2 regions of the Amycolatopsis sp. NPDC049688 genome follow, and region 2 is predicted to be linked to the other one. Evidence: riboswitches for the same ligand, from Rfam matches in the RefSeq annotation. Region 2 holds a riboswitch; the other holds the start of a gene.
The links. Region 2 has a riboswitch for S-adenosylhomocysteine ahead of metH (methionine synthase). Riboswitches for the same ligand answer to the same signal wherever they lie in the genome.
Positions count from the first base shown of each region.

Region 1: it holds a riboswitch for S-adenosylhomocysteine, as region 2 does, so the genes downstream of both, ahcY (adenosylhomocysteinase) here and metH (methionine synthase) in region 2, are expected to answer to the same signal.

Region 1 is NZ_JBFANY010000003.1:75,710-79,915, reverse strand. Features, by position in the region: gene AB0J55_RS11490 (hypothetical protein) at 85-294, shown strand; gene AB0J55_RS11485 (hypothetical protein) at 608-763, opposite strand; gene ahcY (adenosylhomocysteinase) at 885-2,345, opposite strand; S-adenosyl-L-homocysteine riboswitch at 2,427-2,504, opposite strand; gene AB0J55_RS11475 (GNAT family N-acetyltransferase) at 2,536-3,018, opposite strand; gene AB0J55_RS11470 (hypothetical protein) at 3,015-3,224, opposite strand; gene AB0J55_RS11465 (hypothetical protein) at 3,215-3,667, opposite strand; gene AB0J55_RS11460 (diiron oxygenase) at 3,721-4,206, opposite strand, start outside.
Region 2 is NZ_JBFANY010000003.1:470,042-474,247, forward strand. Features, by position in the region: gene metH (methionine synthase) at 1-1,740, opposite strand, end outside; S-adenosyl-L-homocysteine riboswitch at 1,755-1,833, opposite strand; gene AB0J55_RS13190 (peptidase inhibitor family I36 protein) at 2,261-2,605, shown strand; gene AB0J55_RS13195 (TIGR03619 family F420-dependent LLM class oxidoreductase) at 2,694-3,548, shown strand; gene AB0J55_RS13200 (sugar porter family MFS transporter) at 3,603-4,206, opposite strand, start outside.

The DNA.
Region 1 (4,206 bases), 390 kb from region 2:
CGACACGCCGCCGCTTTCCCGCGTCCGGCCGCGGTACCGGCCTACCGTGGGGCATGTCCACGAACGCGGAAAGGCGGTGCGGACATGGAGTGCGCCTCTTGTGACGCGCGGATCGACCACTGCCACGGCACGCTGGTGGTCCACCCGGACGGCGGATCCGCCGAGTGCACCGAACCGGCCTGCGTGGACGGTGACCGCGTGCGGCACGCGCTGATCGTCGACTGCCAGGGCATCGCCGGCGGGTGCGGCTGTGCCGCCGCGCCGCGCGAACCCCTGCTGCGCCGGGCCTCCTGAGCCTCCCGTCAGGCCCGCACGGCGTCAGGAAGCCGTCAGGGTCGTAACCCGATCGTGTATGCAGCTGTGTACACGGGCTTGGCGATGTGCTAACACTAACGGGGTCCTTCGGCTCTCCCTCCCCCTCGGAGCCGGAGGACCCCTTTTCGTTCTTCGCGCTCGCGATTCCTGTCGCGGGGCAAAGCGGATTTCGGAGAGAATTTTCTCTCCGCTTACCTTTTCCCCGGCGGTGCCGGGTGGGCAGAAAGGCCGAACGGCCTGGCGCGGCCAGCAGTGCTGCTGACGCGCGCCAGGCCGTGGCGAAGTCCCGGGATCAGTACCAGTGCGCCCGGCCACCGATCCGGCGGCCGGTGCCGCCCAGGATGGCCAGTGCCACGCCGGCCACCGCGAGAATGATACCGATGGTGTACAGCACCGGGATGCCCACGATGAACCCGATGACAAGGAGAATCACACCGAGAATGATCACTTGACACACTCCTTCGCATGAGACCCGGCCCGGCTCCGTGCCGTCCGGGCGGATGCGCTCTCGCCGGGAGGATGGCCATTTTCCCGATAAACCAAACTACGGCGAACGGAGCAATCTGGGATCAGTACCGATAGTGATCGAGCTTGTACGGGCCTTCGACCTCGACGCCGATGTATTCCGCCTGGGCCTTCGTCAGCTTGGTGAGTTTCACACCGAGGGCGTCGAGGTGCAGGCGGGCCACCTTCTCGTCGAGGTGCTTGGGCAGCCGGTGGACGTCGGTGGCGTACTCGCCGGGCTTGGCGAACAGCTCGATCTGCGCGATGGCCTGGTTGGTGAAGGAGTTCGACATCACGAACGAGGGGTGGCCGGTCGCGTTGCCGAGGTTCATCAGCCGGCCCTCGGACAGCACGATGATCGCGTGGCCGTCGGGGAACGTCCACTCGTGCACCTGCGGCTTGATCTCCTTCTTCACCACGCCCGGCAGCTTCGCCAGCCCGGCCATGTCGATCTCGTTGTCGAAGTGCCCGACGTTGGCGACGATCGCGTTGTGCTTCATCCGGCCCATCTGCTCGGCGGAGATGATGCCGAAGTTGCCGGTGGTGGTGATGAAGATGTCGGCCTGCCCGACGACGTCGTCCAGCTCCACGACGTCGAGGCCGTCCATCGCCGCCTGCAGCGCGCAGATCGGGTCGATCTCGGTGACCGCGACCCGGGCGCCCTGGCCGCGCAGGGCCTCCACCGCGCCCTTGCCGACGTCGCCGTAGCCGCAGACGACGATGCGCTTGCCGCCGATCATCACGTCGGTGGCCCGGTTCAGGCCGTCCACAAGGGAGTGCCGGATGCCGTACTTGTTGTCGAACTTGGACTTCGTCACGGAGTCGTTGACGTTCATCGCGGGGAAGAGCAGCTCGCCGTCCTTGGCGAGCTTGTAGAGCCGCTTGACGCCGTTGGTGGTCTCCTCGGTGACACCGCGGATCTCCTTGGCCATCCGGGTGAACCGGTCGCCGTCGGCCGCGAGGCTCGCGCGGAGCGTGTCGAGGATGATCCGGTACTCCTCCGGGTCCTCTTCGGACGGTTGCGGGACGGCGCCCGCGGCCTCGAACTCGACGCCCTTGTGGACGAGCAGGGTGGCGTCACCGCCGTCGTCGAGGATCATGTTCGGCGCCTGGCCGCCGGGGAAGGCGAAGAGCCGGTCGGTGCACCACCAGTACTCTTCGAGCGTCTCGCCCTTCCACGCGAACACCGGCGTGCCCGCCGGGGCGTCGACCGTGCCTTCGGGGCCGACGACGACCGCGGCGGCGGCCTCGTCCTGGGTGGAGAAGATGTTGCAGGACACCCAGCGCACCTGGGCGCCGAGGGCCACGAGGGTTTCGATGAGCACGGCGGTCTGCACGGTCATGTGCAGCGACCCGGCGATGCGGGCGCCCTTCAGCGGCTGCGCGGCGGCGTATTCGCGGCGGATCGCCATCAGGCCGGGCATCTCGTGCTCGGCCAGCCGCAGCTGGGTGCGGCCGGCGTCGGCGAGGGTGAGGTCGGCCACGGCGAAGTCGAGGCCGTTTCGGGTCTGCAGTTTGTCACTCATTCTTCGGTGCACTCCGGAAATCGTCGGGAGACGTTCGGGAGGCAGCGGAAGTCCTTGCGGACAACGAAAAAGGCACCTCCCGCACGGGAGGCGCCCTTGGAGTCGTGGTCGGCGGGCCGAGCGTGGCGGAAGGATTCCGTCGCAGCGCCTCTCGGCCCGGCACCAGGATGGCAAAGCGGCCGCGAGGCTGTCAAGCGAGCGAGCGCGCCATGAGAATGTCGTCGACATCGGTGCCGTCGATGCGGAATTCGCCCCGCAGCACGCCTTCCACGGCGAACCCGCAGCGCTCGTAGACCCGGCGGGCGCCGGCGTTGGGCCCGAGCACGCGCAGCGTCACCTTGCGGGCCCCCCGCCGCCGCGCCTCGGCCACGGCGGCCTCGACGAGCTGCCGCGCGATCCCGAGCCGGCGCCGGTCCGGGTCGACGGCAAGCCCGTCGACCACCACCACGTGCCGGTGGGCGGGGATGCCGAACCCCTCGCCGAGCCGGACGTACCCGCAGACGACCCCGTCGTGCTCGGCGACGATGACGTCTCCGGGGCGCGTGCCGTCGCCGAAGAACGGCGTGCCGGCCGGGGGCGGGGGAGCGGGCGAGGCGTCCGGGGTCCAGGTGCGCTCGTCGAGCTTCGCGAGCGCGGCTTCGTCGTCTTCGCGGGCGGGCCGGAGGGAGATCACCGGCTCAGTGTGTCCCATGCCTGCTCGAGCAGGCTCGCGATTTTCGCCGGGTCGCGGTTGCCGTCCGCGCCGAGGCTCCGGACGGCCACGGTCAGGCCCGGTCCCGTGCGCTGGCAGTTCATGACGTAGGTCTGGTTCGGGTCCGCGGGCGATCCGGGGGCGGCCGGGTCGTTGTGCACCAGGCACTGCACGGCGCCTACGCGCACAAGCTCGGTTCCCGGCTTGGCCACGCCGAGCGCCTGGGGGTCCACGTACGGCGTGAACAGTTCAGGGAAGCCGCACGGACGGCGGTCAGCTGGAGGCCGTGGAACAGCGTGGCGTTCTGGTACTCCTGCACGACGGCGGCCGCTCCGCCGTAGGCCGCCGACAGGCGGGCACCGGTCTCCCGGTCGGCCTTTTCGACGCGGGCGATCTGGGCCTGCCCCCGGACGTTGTCGATCTTCGCGACCGCGTCCTCGGTCCGGCCGAGTTCGCCCAGTGCAGCGGGCGCGACCAGCGGCCGTCCGTCCGGCTCCGCGCCGCCCCCGCTGGTCACCAGCCATGGCACGCCGACCAGGAGTGCGCCGGTGAGGAGGCCGATCAGGGCGGTGACGGCAGGCCGGGTGAGCAGTGGCCGGGCCTTCGGCTCCGGCGGGAAGTCGGCGGTCATCCGGGAACTGTCGCGCACGACCGGATGCTGAGGTAGGGGCTTTCGCCCCGGGATCACACCAGGTGCGCGCGCCGCCAGATGTTCTCGGAGCGGCCGCCGATCAGCCCGGCTTCGCGCAGGAACGGCACGATCTTCTCCGCCATCCACCGCCGGGTCTCGTGGAAGTGGGGGTTCGCCAGCGCCGCGGCGCGGCCCTCGCGCGGGTCGATCCCGACGCTGCGGTAGATCCGGGCGTCCACCATGCTGTCGATCACGCCGAACGCCACCAGTGCCGTCCGCAGGCGGTGCCGCTGCAGGGCCGCCTTCGACAGCTTCGGCGTTTCGCGCAGCACCTCCTCCTTCGCGAACCGGACGTGCCGGGCCTCCTCGACCACGTGGATCCGGTTGACCGAGCGGATCAGCGGCTGGATGCCGTCGTCGTCCATCATCGAGCGCTGCAGCCGGTCGGTGGTCTCCTCCGCGACCAGCACGCTGGCGAACATCGACGGCCCGGCGGCGGTCGCGCCGAACACCTTCGCCGCGCGGTGCACCACCTTCGG
Region 2 (4,206 bases):
GGCCTTGACCGCGTGGAAGAGGAACGCCGAGTGCATCGCCTCGCGCACCACGTCGTTGCCGCGGAAGGAGAACGAGAGGTTCGAGATGCCGCCGCTGGTGCGCGCGCCGGGGCAGCGCTCCTTGATCCGCGGCAGGGCCTCGATGAACGCCTTCGCGTAGCCGTTGTGCTCGGCGATGCCGGTGGCGACGGCGAGGACGTTCGGGTCGAAGATGATGTCCTCGCCCGCGAAGCCCGCCTGCTGCGTGAGCAGGTCGTACGCGCGGGCGCAGATCTCGACCTTGCGGTCGGCGGTGTCGGCCTGGCCCTGCTCGTCGAAGGCCATCACGACGACGCCGGCGCCGTAGTCGCGGATGGTGCGGGCCTGGGCGAGGAACGGCTCCTCGCCCTCCTTCAGGCTGATCGAGTTGACCACGCCCTTGCCCTGCAGGCAGCGCAGGCCGGCTTCCAGCACGCTCCACTTGGAGCTGTCGACCATCACCGGGATCCGGGCCACCTCGGGCTCGGTGGCGATGAGGTTGAGGAACGTCGTCATCGCCTGCTCGGATTCGAGCAGGTCGGCGTCCATGTTGACGTCGAGCAGGTTCGCGCCGCCGCGGACCTGCTCCAGGGCGACGTCGACCGCGCCCTGGTGGTCGCCGGATTCGATCAGCCGCCGGAACCGCTTGGAGCCGGTGACGTTGGTGCGCTCGCCGATCATCACGAACCCGGTGTCGGCGCCGATGCCGAACGGCTCGAGGCCGCTGAAGCGCATGTGGGTGCGCGGCGCGGGCACTTCACGCGGCGTGACACCCTTCGCGGCTTCGGCGATCTTCGCGATGTGCGCCGGGCTGGTGCCGCAGCAGCCGCCGACCAGGTTGACCAGGCCCTCCCGGACGAACCCGCCGACCAGCCCGGCGGTCTGCTCGGGCGTCTCGTCGTAGCCGCCGAACGCGTTCGGCAGGCCGGCGTTGGGGTGGCAGGCGACGTAGGCGTCGGCGATCCGCGCGAGCTCCTCGACGTGCGGGCGCATCTCTTGCGCCCCCAGCGAGCAGTTCACGCCGACGACCAGCGGTTTCGCGTGCTCGATCGAGCTCCAGAACGCCTCGACGGTCTGCCCGGACAGCGTCCGGCCGCTCAGGTCGACGATCGTGACGGAGATCCACAGCGGCAGGTGCGGGGCGACCTCGCGGGCGGCGGCGATCGCGGCCTTGCAGTTCAGCGTGTCGAAGATCGTCTCGATCAGCAGCAGGTCGACGCCGCCTTCGGCGAGCCCGGCGATCTGCTCGGCGTACGCGGCCTTGACCTGCTGGAACGTGACGGCCCGGTACGCCGGGTCCTCGACCTTGGGCGACAGGCTGAGCGTGACGTTCAGCGGCCCGATCGACCCGGCGACGAACCGGCCGCCTGCCTCGTCGGCGGCCTGGCGGGCGATCTGCGCGCCGCGGACGTTCATCTCGTGGACGTGGTCCTGCAGGCCGTAGTCGGCCTGGCCGATGCTGGTGGCGGTGAAGGTGTTCGTCGTGGTGATGTCCGCGCCCGCGGCCAGGTACTGGCGGTGGACGTCGAGGATGACGTCCGGGCGGGTGAGGTTGAGCAGGTCCGGGTCGCCGGTGACGTCGTGGGTGTGCTCGCCGAAGCGGTCGCCGCGGTAGTCGGCCGGGGTCAGCCCGGCGCCCTGCAGCATGGTGCCCCAGGCACCGTCGAGCACGGCGACCCGCTGGGCGAGCAGCTCACGCAACCTAGCTTCGGGGGTGTTCACCGGCAGCCTCCCTCGGTCGGGAGGCGCCCTTGGGTGGTCAGTCCCGGCCGAGCGTGGCGGACCCGGTGGTCCGTTGCAGCGCCTCTCGGCCTGTGGTCCACGGTATCGGAACCGGGCCCGGGCCCGCCATCCCGCCTCGCCGGAGCGTCCACGGACTGGGACACCGTCTGTCCACAATGGATCACCCGAGCCACCCTGCCTCCGCGTCACGATCGTTTCGAATCCGTCCACCATGCCGCGGCAGGCGGCGGCGCTCTGCTTCCAGCCTGCGCACGTGGAGCTGCATCGAGTGTCGTTCGAGCGACGCTCGACGTTACTCTCCGCAGTCAGCGGTGGCGGGGTGCAGCGACCCACGGGCCCATCGCACGCGTTTTCCGGCACTGGGTTTTCCGGCGCCACGTCGTCGGCACCGGACATCCCGGATGCCGTACAGCTGGAGGCGCTCGGCCACGCAAATCACATCCGTCGATGAGGGGATCTCATGTCGCATTTGGGTAAGTTGTCAGGTGTCGTCGCGGGCGTGATCGCTCTGATCGACATCTCCGTCACCCCGGCCTCGGCGACGACCGAGAACTGGGAATGGTGCCAAGGCAACGAAATCTGCCTCTACGACGGCGCCAACGGCACGAACCACCTCGTGACCTACGCGGATCCCACGTGCAACCACTTGATCAATTTCGGACTCTCGGGCTACGGGGACCGGACGACATCCGTGTGGAACACCACCGGGCACCCGCTCCGCCTGTACAACTGGCTGGCCAACATCAAGGAGTTCTCCCTGATCCAGGGCATCGGCGCGGGCGTGCAGATGACGCTCAACCCGACCGTGGACAACATCGCGGACGCCGTCGAGATGGCCTGCTGACACCCCCTGCCAAGTCCGGGCGGCCGATGCGACGGCCGCCCGGACGGCCCGGGTTGAAAACTGAAACACGTTCTAATACGCTCCCGGCGTGGACTACGGAATCGTGCTGTTCACCAGCGACCGGGGCATCACCCCGGCTTCCGCGGCGCGCGCCGCCGAGGCGGCGGGGTTCGCGACCTTCTACGTCCCCGAGCACACCCACATCCCGGTCAAGCGCGAGTCGCCGCACCCGCGCACCGGCGACGCGTCCCTGCCCGACGACCGCTACAGCCGGACACTGGACCCCTGGGTCGCGCTGGCGACCGCAGCCGCGGTCACCGAGCGGATCCGGCTCTCCACCGCCGTGGCGCTGCCCGTCGAGAGCGATCCGATCACGCTCGCCAAGACGATCGCGAGCCTCGACCACCTCTCCGGGGGCCGGGTCACGCTCGGGACCGGCTTCGGGTGGAACGTCGACGAACTGAACGACCACGGGGTGCCCGGGAACCGGCGCCGCACCGCGCTGCGCGAGTACCTCGAGGCGATGAATGCCCTGTGGACCGAGGAAGAGGCTTCCTACGCCGGGGAATTCGTCTCCTTCGGGCCCAGCTGGGCGTGGCCGAAGCCGGTGCAGGCACACATCCCGGTGCTGCTCGGGGCCGGTCCCACCGAAAAGACGTTCCGCTGGATCGCGCGCCACGCCGACGGCTGGATCACCACGCCGGCCGACACCGATCTCGACGGGCACGTGGCCCTGCTGAAGGAAATCTGGCACGCCGAAGGCCGCGTGGGGGCTCCGCAGATCTGCGCCCTCGGCGAGCGGCCGGACCCGGAACGCCTGGCGCACCTGGATTCCCTGGGCGTGACCGAGACGATCTTCGGCCTTCCCGACCGCGAGCCGGCCGAGGTCGAAGCGTGGATCGGGCGGCTGGCCGGCAAGCTCACCCTCGTGCCCGCACGCTGAAAACCGGCGGGACACGGACGAATCCGTGCCCCGCCGGCGATCGACCCCCCGGGGTCAGCTCTTGGCCGCGACACCCTGCCGCGCGCGCAGGTCGAGCTCGATCTGCTCCAGCGTGCGGCCCTTGGTCTCCGGGACCAGCCACTTGGTCAGCACGAACAGCACCACGTTCACCCCGGCGAACAGGAACATCGAGCCACCGATGCCGAGGGACTTCGGGTCGGAGATGATCGGGAACACCGCGCTCACGATGCCCGTCGCCGCCCACAGGACGACGCTGCTGACGCCCATCCCGGTCGCCCGGTACTTCAGCGGGAACACCTCGGACATCATCACCCACACCACCGCGCCCCAGCCGAGCTCGTAGCCCACCAGGTACAGCACCATCATGACCAGCATCAGGATGCCGCGCGTGCCGGTGTCGTGGACGTTCAGCACCACCAGCCCGGCCGCCACCAGCGTGAGCACCATGATGACGTTGCCGATGAGCAGCAGCGGCTTGCGGCCCCAGCGGTCCACCACGAACACGACCCACGCGGTGAACAGGAACTTCGTGACCCCCAGCAGCACACCGGAAAGCAGCGCGGCCTGCGTGGCGAAGCCGAGACCGATCAGCATCGTCGGGAAGTACGCGTTGATGGCGTTGACCCCGCTGAACTGC